Regions from separate parts of the Xanthobacter sp. 126 genome, predicted to be linked through region 4. Evidence: predicted binding sites of a transcription regulator. Region 4 holds the regulator's gene; each other region holds the start of a gene.

Region 1 (2,199 bases), 2.1 Mb from region 4:
GCCGCGCTCCAGCGCAGCCAGCGCCCGGCCCATGAGGTCGGCGCCGATCACCATCATCCGGTCATGCAATTCGCCGGCGGTCATGTCCGGGCCGATGGGGATGCGCTCCACGAGGCCCACGGGGCCGGTGTCCAGCCCCGCTTCCATCTGCATCACCGCGACGCCGGTCTCCTTGTCGCCGGCCATGATGGCCCGCTGGATCGGGGCGGCGCCGCGCCAGCGCGGCAGCAGGGAGCCATGCAGGTTCAGGCAGCCGAGGCGCGGCGCATCGAGGATGGCCTGCGGCAGGATGAGGCCATAGGCCACCACCACCGCCACGTCCGCCTCATGGGCACGGAAGGCGTCCGCTGCTTCTTCGCCCTTCAGGCTTCTGGGCGTGAACACCGGCAGGCCGAAGCGCTCGGCCACCGCATGGACGGGGGAGGGCGTGAGGTCGAGCCCGCGGCGACCGGCCGGGGCCGGGGCGCGGGTATAGACCGCCACCACCTCGTGGCCGCGCCCGACGATCTCCGAGAGGGTGGGCACGGCGAAATCCGGCGTACCCATGAAGACGATGCGCATGGACCCTCGTGTCCCGTGATCTCCCGCCGCGGCGGGATCAGGCCTCGGCCTTGTGCTTCGCCTGCTTGGTGAATTTCTTGATGACGCGGTCGCGCTTCAGCTTGGAGATGTGATCGATGAAGAGCACGCCGTTGAGATGGTCGATCTCGTGCTGCACGCAGGTGGCGAACAGGCCCTCGGCCTCCACCTCCCGCGTCTTGCCCTCAACGTCCAGGAAGCGCACCGCCACCTTCGCCGGGCGCTCCACCTCCTCGTAATATTCGGGGATGGAGAGGCAGCCCTCGCTATAGACGGAGGTCTCTTCCGAGGCGGCGATGATCTCGGGATTGATGAGGGCGATGGGCTTCTTGTTCTCGCCGTCGCGCGCGACATCGATGGTGATGACGCGGCGCTGCACGCCCACCTGTATGGCCGCCAGCCCGATGCCGGGGGCGTCGTACATGGTCTCGAACATGTCCTCCACCAGCTTGCGCACCTCGTTGTCGATCTTCTCGACCGGATCGGAAAGCGTGCGCAGCTTGGGCTCGGGGATGATGAGGATAGGCCGGATCGTCATTCGAGCGAGATAAGCGAAGCTGCCGCATAGGTCAACATGTTCGCCGTTTGTTCAAGCGAGAGAATCACGTAAGAAGAGAAGGTTCACGCAAGAGCAAGGCATGCCGGTTGTGCTGTTCACCTTCGGCGGGCGGCCCTTCACCGTGGCCGAGGCGGCTGCGGTCGCCGCGGCGGTGCTGGCGCTGCTGTTGTTTCTGGTGCTGGTGAGCCTCGTGCGCCAGTCGCGGGCGCGCGCCGCCGTGGTCGCCGAGGAAGCGCTGCGGCGGGACGAGATGGACCGTCGCCTGCGCGAATTGGTCCGTGTCCAGTCCGAGACCGCCGGCCGCGTGCAGAGCATGACGGAGATCCTCGCCCAAAGGCAGAGCGAGCTGGCCCGCGCCGTCTCCGACCGGCTCGACCAGACCTCCCACCGGCTGGGGGAGACCCTCTCCACCGCCGCCCGCGCCACCCATGAGAGCCTGACGCGCATCGCCGAGCGTCTCGTGATGGTGGAGACGGCCGAGCGCACGCTCGGCGATCTTTCAGCGCAGGTGGTCTCCCTGCGCGAGACGCTGGCCAACAAGCAGGCGCGTGGTGCCTTCGGGCAGGCGCGGATGGAGGCCATCGTCGCCGATGGCCTGCCGCGCGGCAGCTTCGCCTTCCAGTACACGCTCTCGAACGGCAAGCGTCCGGACTGCGCCATCTTCCTGCCGGGGGATGCGCGCCCGCTGCTCATCGATTCCAAATTCCCGCTGGAGGCCGTCACCGCCTTCCGGGAGGCGCCGTCCCCCGAGCATCGCAAGGCCGCCGGCCAGCGCCTGCGCAACGATCTGCTGAAGCACGTCTATGACGTGGCCGAGCGCTATTTCATCCCCGGCGAGACGCAGGACGTGGCGCTGATCTTCGTGCCGTCCGAATCCGTCTATGCCGAGATCAGCGAGCATTTCGACGGCGTGGTGCAGGAGGCCTATCGCCAGCGCGTGATCCTGGTCTCGCCATCGCTCCTGATGCTGGCCGTGCAGGTGGTGCAGGCCATCGCCAAGGACGCCCGCATGCGTGAGGAGGCCGACCGCGTGCGGGCCGAGGTCGGCGCCTTGGTGGAGG
Region 2 (2,199 bases), 1.2 Mb from region 4:
CGGTGGAGTTCATGCAGCGCAGATAGGCCAGCGCATCGCGGATTTCCGCCCGTTCATAGAAGCGCGGGCCGCCAATGACGCGGTAGGGCATGCCGAGCGTGACGAAACGGTCTTCAAACTCGCGCATCTGGAAGGAGGCGCGGACCAGGATGGCGATCTCCGACAGGCGATGCCCGGCGCGTTGCAGCGCCTCGATCTCCTCGCCGACGGCGCGGGCCTCCTCGCCGGAATCCCACGCTCCGGTGACGCTGACGCGCTCGCCCTCGTCGCCCTCGGAGAACAACGTCTTGCCCAGCCGCCCCTCATTATGGGCGATGAGATGGGCGGCGGAGGCGAGGATGTGCCCGGTGGAGCGGTAGTTGCGCTCCAGCCGGATGACCTTGGCGCCGGGAAAATCGCTCTCGAACCGGAGGATGTTGTCCACCTCGGCGCCGCGCCAGCCATAGATGGACTGGTCGTCGTCGCCGACGCAGCAGACATTTTTCGAGCCCTGCGCCAGCAGGCGCAGCCAGAGATACTGGGCGACGTTGGTGTCCTGATACTCGTCCACCAGCAGGTACTTGAACCGGCGGTGGTATTCGGCGAGCACGTCGGGGTTCTCCCGGAACAGGCGAATGCCTTCCAGCAGCAGGTCGCCGAAATCTACCGCGTTCAGTGCCTTCAGCCGGTCCTGATAGGCGGCATAGAGCATGCCGCCCTTGCCATTGGCGAAGACCGCGCCCTCTCCGGGCGGCACGTCCTTCGGGGACAGGCCGCGGTTCTTCCAGCCGTCGATGGTGGAGGCGAGCAGCCGCGCCGGCCAGCGCTTCTCATCGATATTCTCGGCGGCGAGGAGCTGCTTGAGCAGGCGGATCTGGTCGTCCGTGTCGAGGATGGTGAAGCCGCTCTTCAGCCCCACCAGCTCATGGTGGCGCCTGAGGATGCGCACGCCGATCGAATGGAAGGTGCCGAGCCAGGGCATCCCCTCGATCTGGTCGCCGACCATGCCGTGGATGCGGTCCTTCATCTCCCGCGCCGCCTTGTTGGTGAAGGTCACCACGAGGATCTGCGAGGGGAAGGCGCGGCCGGAGGCGAGGATATGGGCGACGCGGGCCGTGAGCACGCGCGTCTTGCCCGTGCCTGCGCCGGCGAGCACCAGCAGCGGGCCGTCCAGCGTTTCCACCGCCTCGCGCTGCTCGGGATTGAGGCCGGCAAGATAGGACGCCTGCGGCCCGGCGGGGGCGATGGCGGCGCGCGCACGCGCGGCGATGCCGCCGGGCTTCAGGCCGGGAAGCTCTGGCACTCCACCGGGCTCGTGGCCCGGACGGCGCGGGGATTCAGGCGGTCTCAATGCAAAAGGTCTCGGTGCGCGTGATTCGCTCAAGGGAACAAAATGGCATCGCGCGCGCCGGATTGCGAGCTTGGCCGCAGGCGAGCCCTTACCGGAGCAGTTCGGCGGTGCCTTCGCGCCGCCAAGTGCGCGCCCGAAGCCGCGGCGCCAGCCACCAGGACAGCGGCGCGGACACGATCGACGAGCCGAGCACCACGAAGGGCATCAGGCCCATGGCCTCGCGCGCCAGCGGCGACAGCAGGAGCCCCAGAAGGGCGGCGAAGAACGTGACCGCCTGGATCATCATGAACAGCATGGCGGCGAGTTGCAGCCGGATCGACATGGTTTGAGCCTCCTTCCGAGACGGTCATTTCGGAAGGTCAACCGGCCCACGTGGACCGGGGTTCCCCGCGCGGTGTTCAGGTTCCCGCGAGGTCGGCGGCGGCATCCGGCAGGGTGGGGGCAGCCTTGGGATCGGCGGCCGGCGCCACGGGCAGATGCACGACGTAGAACTTGCGGACTGCGGTCACGCTCTTCCACACCCCCTTGAAGCCCGAGGGGATGACGAAGGACTGGCCGGCATGGAAGGTCTCCGTATGGCCCGAAGCGTCCGTCAGCTCGACGGTGCCTTCCACGAGGACGCAGAACTCGTCCTCGTCATAGCTCACCTCGATCTCCGATGGTGCCGAGGCCCAGAACCCCGCCGAAAAGGCGCCGGTGCGATCCTGATACCATTCATGCACGGTCGTGGCGGCATCGGGGTGCAGCGGCGGGGAAGGATCGAAGCGGATGGAGCGGATGGTCATGGGGGTCACTCCCGGCGCGTCTGGCTCGCTGTGTGTGGCCCATCCTTCGCCCGTCCGCCGTCCTGCCGCAAGGGCGTGCGCAAC
Region 3 (2,199 bases), 190 kb from region 4:
GCACGACAAAAGCCCGCCCGCGCCATGCGCAGGCGGCGACTTTCCGTGAGCCGATCAGCAACAAAGCTAGGGCGGCCAGCACCAAGACCGGCCGCGCCGCCCCGTCCTCAAATCCGAAGGCGCGCCTCAGAACGGGATTTCGTCGTCGAGATCGGCCGCGGGGCGTCCACCACCCGAACCGCCGCCCAATCCGCCGCCAGCCGGTGCCGGACGGCGCCCGCCGCTGGAACCGCCGCCGCTGTAGCCGCCGAAGCTGCCGCCTCCGCCGCCCATGGGGCTGGCCGAGCCGAAGTCGGAGCCACCGCCATATTCGTCCGCGCCGGAGCCGGCGCCGCCGCCCTCACGGCCGTCGAGCAGGGTCAGCTCGCCGCGATAGGGGCGCAGCACCACCTCGGTGGTGTAGGTCTCGCGGCCGTCCTTCTCATATTTGCGGGTCTCGAGCTGGCCCTCGATGTAGACCTTGGAGCCCTTCTTCAGGAAACGCTCGGCGACGCCCACGAGATTCTCGTTGAAGATCACCACCCGGTGCCACTCGGTGCGCTCGCGGCGCTCGCCCGAGGCCTTGTCGCGCCAGTTCTCGGACGTGGCGATGGACAGGTTGCAGACGCGGCCGCCGTTCTGGAACGACTTGACCTCCGGGTCGCGGCCCAGATTGCCGACCAGGATCACCTTGTTGACGCTGCCGGCCATCCCGCTCTCCCTCGTGCCGTGTTCCGCCGTTCCGCAGGCCGCCATTGCGACGCGCCGCGAATCCCGCACCCTACCGTCCCCGCCGGGCCATGCGACCCCCGACGCGGCTTTATCCCCATGATGAACCGCCGCTGGCCGCCATGCGTAACAGCTCATGGCTTAAATGTTCACGTTGTGTTCCTAACCGACTTCCCCCAGACTGGCAAGAGCATCGGCGCGCTCTATCCGAGTCGCCCCGCTCTTTTTGGGTGGCGCCCTTTGGAGTTCGCATTATGTTCTCTTCCGCATCGCACAAGGTTCACTACATTTCCGAGAGTTCATGAGCACGTTCCCCGGCGCGCTGCGCGGCTTTCCGGCCGCTGGCGTGCTCGCCGCTGCAAGGGCGGCACGATCGTTTCTCAGGCCCCGACCCCTTTTTGCGCCGCAGGCGCCAGCGGATGTCCATGTCTGATCGCGCAGCCTCCCCGCGTCCCATCCCGCGCCGCGATGCCCGCACCCTCTCGGTGCGCGGCGCGCGCGAGCACAATCTCAAGAACGTGGACCTCGAAATTCCCCGCGACAGCCTGGTGGTGTTCACCGGCCTGTCCGGCTCGGGCAAAAGCTCTCTGGCCTTCGACACCATCTATGCGGAAGGCCAGCGGCGCTATGTGGAAAGCCTCTCCGCCTATGCCCGCCAGTTCCTGGAGATGATGCAGAAGCCGGACGTGGACCAGATCGACGGTCTCTCGCCGGCCATTTCCATCGAGCAGAAGACCACCTCGAAGAATCCGCGCTCCACGGTCGGCACCGTCACCGAGATCTACGACTACATGCGCCTTCTGTGGGCGCGCACCGGCGTGCCCTACTCCCCGGCCACGGGTCTGCCCATCGAGAGCCAGACCGTCTCCCAGATGGTGGACCGCACCCTCGCGTTGCCGGAGGGCTCGCGGCTCTATCTCCTCGCGCCGGTGGTGCGCGGCCGCAAGGGCGAGTACCGCAAGGAACTGGCCGAGTGGATGAAGAAGGGCTTCCAGCGGGTCAAGATCGACGGCACCTTCCACGAGATCGCCGAAGCGCCGGCCCTCGACAAGAAGTTCAAGCACGACATCGACGTGGTGGTGGACCGCATCGTGGTGCGCGCGGACCTTGCCCAGCGGCTCGCCGACAGCTTCGAGACCGCGCTGGGCCTTGCGGACGGAATCGCTGTGGCGGAGTTCGCCGACGAGAAGGATGAGGCGGGCGATCCGCGGCGCATCATCTTCTCCGAGAAGTTCGCCTGCCCGGTGTCCGGCTTCACGATTTCCGAGATCGAGCCGCGGCTGTTCTCCTTCAACAACCCCTTCGGCGCCTGCCCTGCCTGCGATGGCCTCGGCGTGGAGCAGACCATCGACCCGGATCTGGTGGTGCCGGACAAGGCGCGCTCGCTGAAGCAGGGCGCCATCGCGCCCTGGGCCAAGTCCACCTCGCCCTATTACGGGCAGACGCTGGACGCGCTGGCGAAACACTACCAGTTCAAGCTGAACGTCCCCT
Region 4 (2,199 bases):
GGCTGCCGGGCAACCCGGTGTCGTCCCATGTCTGCGGGATGGTCTACCTCGTCCCCCTCATCCGCGCCCTGCAGGGCGATTCCCGCCCCGGCCCCGAGACCGTGCCGGCGCGCCTCGCGGCGGACCTGCCGCCCAACGACGTGCGGCGCGATTTCATGCGCGCGACCCTTGAGCGCCGGGCGGACGGCTCGATCCACGCCATTCCCTGCGCCTCGCAGGACAGCGCCATGCTGAGCATTCTTTCCGCCGCCGACTGCCTTCTGGTGCGCCCGCCATTCGCCCCGGCGGGCCGCGTCGGAGACCCCTGCGAGATTATTCCCTTCGCGGATTGAGCCCTTAACGGAGCCTTCACCACTTGCGGAACACAAAAGGAACAGATAAAGACTGTTCATGATTTGTTTCGCGGCGCGCCGGGCTGGATGCGCCTTGAATCGGGACCGGCCGAGAGTGCCTGTTCCGCGGCGGTGCGTGCAAGGAACGGGGCCAGGGAATGCTCACTCGGAAGCAATATGACCTTCTGCGCTTCATCCATGAGCGGCTGAAGGAGACCGGTGTTCCCCCCTCCTTCGACGAGATGAAGGAAGCGCTGGACCTGCGCTCCAAGTCCGGCATCCATCGCCTGATCACCGCTCTGGAAGAGCGCGGCTTCATCCGCCGCCTGCCCAATCGCGCCCGCGCGCTGGAGGTGGTCCGCCTGCCCGACAGCGTGGCGCCGGGCCTCGCCTCCGCCCGGTCCGCAGGCCGGGGCTTCTCGCCCTCGGTCATCGAGGGCAGCCTCGGCAAGGTCCGCCCCGTGGCGGAGGATGACGAGGCGGGGCAGGTGGTCTCGGTGCCGGTCATGGGCCGCATCGCCGCCGGCTCGCCCATCTCCGCCATCCAGAGCCGCAGCCATACGCTGAACATCCCGCCCGAGATGCTGGGCTCCGGCGAGCACTTCGCCCTCGAGGTGCGCGGCGACAGCATGATCGAGGCCGGCATCCTCGACGGCGACACGGTGCTGATCCGCAAGTGCGATTCCGCCGACACCGGCGACATCATCGTGGCGCTGGTGGACGACGAGGAAGCCACCCTCAAGCGCCTGCGCAAGAAGGGCGCCTCCATCGCGCTGGAGGCCGCCAATCCGGCCTACGAGACCCGCATCTTCGGTCCCGACCGCGTGCGCATCCAGGGCCGCCTGATCGGCCTCATGCGCCGCTACTGATCCTCATTTCTCCCGCGGGAGATCCGGGACGGGGTGAGGGGCGCGGTGGTCCACGCTCAACGGGCGCCTGCGCTTTTTTGAAGGCGTTGCCCCTCACCCCGACGCCTTGCAATTGTCGTATCAGGGAGCGGTGGCGTCGGTCTGCGGATCGCCTGCATCGACCGCCCCTCGCTCGGGTGCGAGGTCTGGCGGCAGCGGCGCCATCCACGGCCGGGACACTGAGGGGCTGCGGCTTCGCTCGGCCACGAGGGCGCCATCGCGCAGGGTGAAGGCTAGCGTTCCCGTCCGTGCGAGTTTTTCCGGTGTCAGCACCTCGGCCGGGCAGGCATGGGGCGGGGCATCGCGGGTGACGACCATGCGGGCATTCAGGCAGTCCGCCTCCAGGCTCTCGGCGCGCCGGGAGACGGCGATGGTGCCGCCGCCGGGCAGAGGCGCAGTGCAGCCGAGCGGGTCGCACATGAAGGCGGAGGCGAGGTCCTTACTGCCGGCCGTGCGGCGATCACCCTCCCGCGTCAGCCATTGCTCCACCACCAGCTTCTGGCCCGAGGCGCCGAGCACGGAAAGCCGCCCATCCGGCATCCGCACCGCCACCGTCTGCGCATCGGGCGCGATGAGGAGGTCCGGCTTCAGCGGCGTTCCCGCCACCAGCGCGGCGAGGCCGAAGGGCACCAGCGCCGCGAGGGTAAGCACGCCGCGCAGCAGGCAGAGGGCCAGCAGCGCGAGGGAGAGCCAGAGCAGCGTTCCGGCACCGATGAAGGCAGCGCGGATGTCGGCCCCCGGCAGCGTGCCCACCCAGTCGGACACCGCCGTCATGATCTCGATGCCCCGGCCCATCACCGGCCAGGCCAGATGATCCCAGCCGAACGGCATCAGCAGCACGCCCGCGAGCCCCGCCGGCATCACCAGGAAGGAAACGGCCGGCATCGCCGCTAGATTGGCGAGAAGCCCATAGGGCGCCACCCGCTGGAAGTGGAAGATGCCATACGGCGCCGTCGCCA

Evidence for each region. Region 4 encodes LexA, which represses DNA repair genes until DNA is damaged. Its sites were predicted from a motif close to TGTTCNNNNTGTGTTCNG; they were not measured.
Region 1: the regulator LexA is predicted to act here: its motif matches at 1,155-1,172, upstream of def (peptide deformylase).
Region 2: the regulator LexA is predicted to act here: its motif matches at 1,364-1,381, upstream of XAN126_RS0106665 (UvrD-helicase domain-containing protein).
Region 3: the regulator LexA is predicted to act here: its motif matches at 855-872, upstream of uvrA (excinuclease ABC subunit UvrA).

Annotation. Positions count from the first base shown of each region.
Region 1 covers NZ_JAFO01000001.1:476,423-478,621, forward strand. Annotated here, with positions in the region: gene fmt (methionyl-tRNA formyltransferase) at 1-561, opposite strand, end outside; gene def (peptide deformylase) at 599-1,117, opposite strand; gene rmuC (DNA recombination protein RmuC) at 1,218-2,199, shown strand, end outside.
Region 2 covers NZ_JAFO01000001.1:1,425,987-1,428,185, forward strand. Annotated here, with positions in the region: gene XAN126_RS0106665 (UvrD-helicase domain-containing protein) at 1-1,282, opposite strand, end outside; gene XAN126_RS0106670 (hypothetical protein) at 1,419-1,652, opposite strand; gene XAN126_RS0106675 (cupin domain-containing protein) at 1,729-2,115, opposite strand; gene XAN126_RS0106680 (MFS transporter) at 2,121-2,199, opposite strand, start outside.
Region 3 covers NZ_JAFO01000001.1:2,781,079-2,783,277, forward strand. Annotated here, with positions in the region: gene ssb (single-stranded DNA-binding protein) at 127-690, opposite strand; gene uvrA (excinuclease ABC subunit UvrA) at 1,134-2,199, shown strand, end outside.
Region 4 covers NZ_JAFO01000001.1:2,590,937-2,593,135, reverse strand. Annotated here, with positions in the region: gene glp (gephyrin-like molybdotransferase Glp) at 1-332, shown strand, start outside; gene lexA (transcriptional repressor LexA) at 491-1,201, shown strand; gene XAN126_RS0112360 (ComEC/Rec2 family competence protein) at 1,322-2,199, opposite strand, start outside.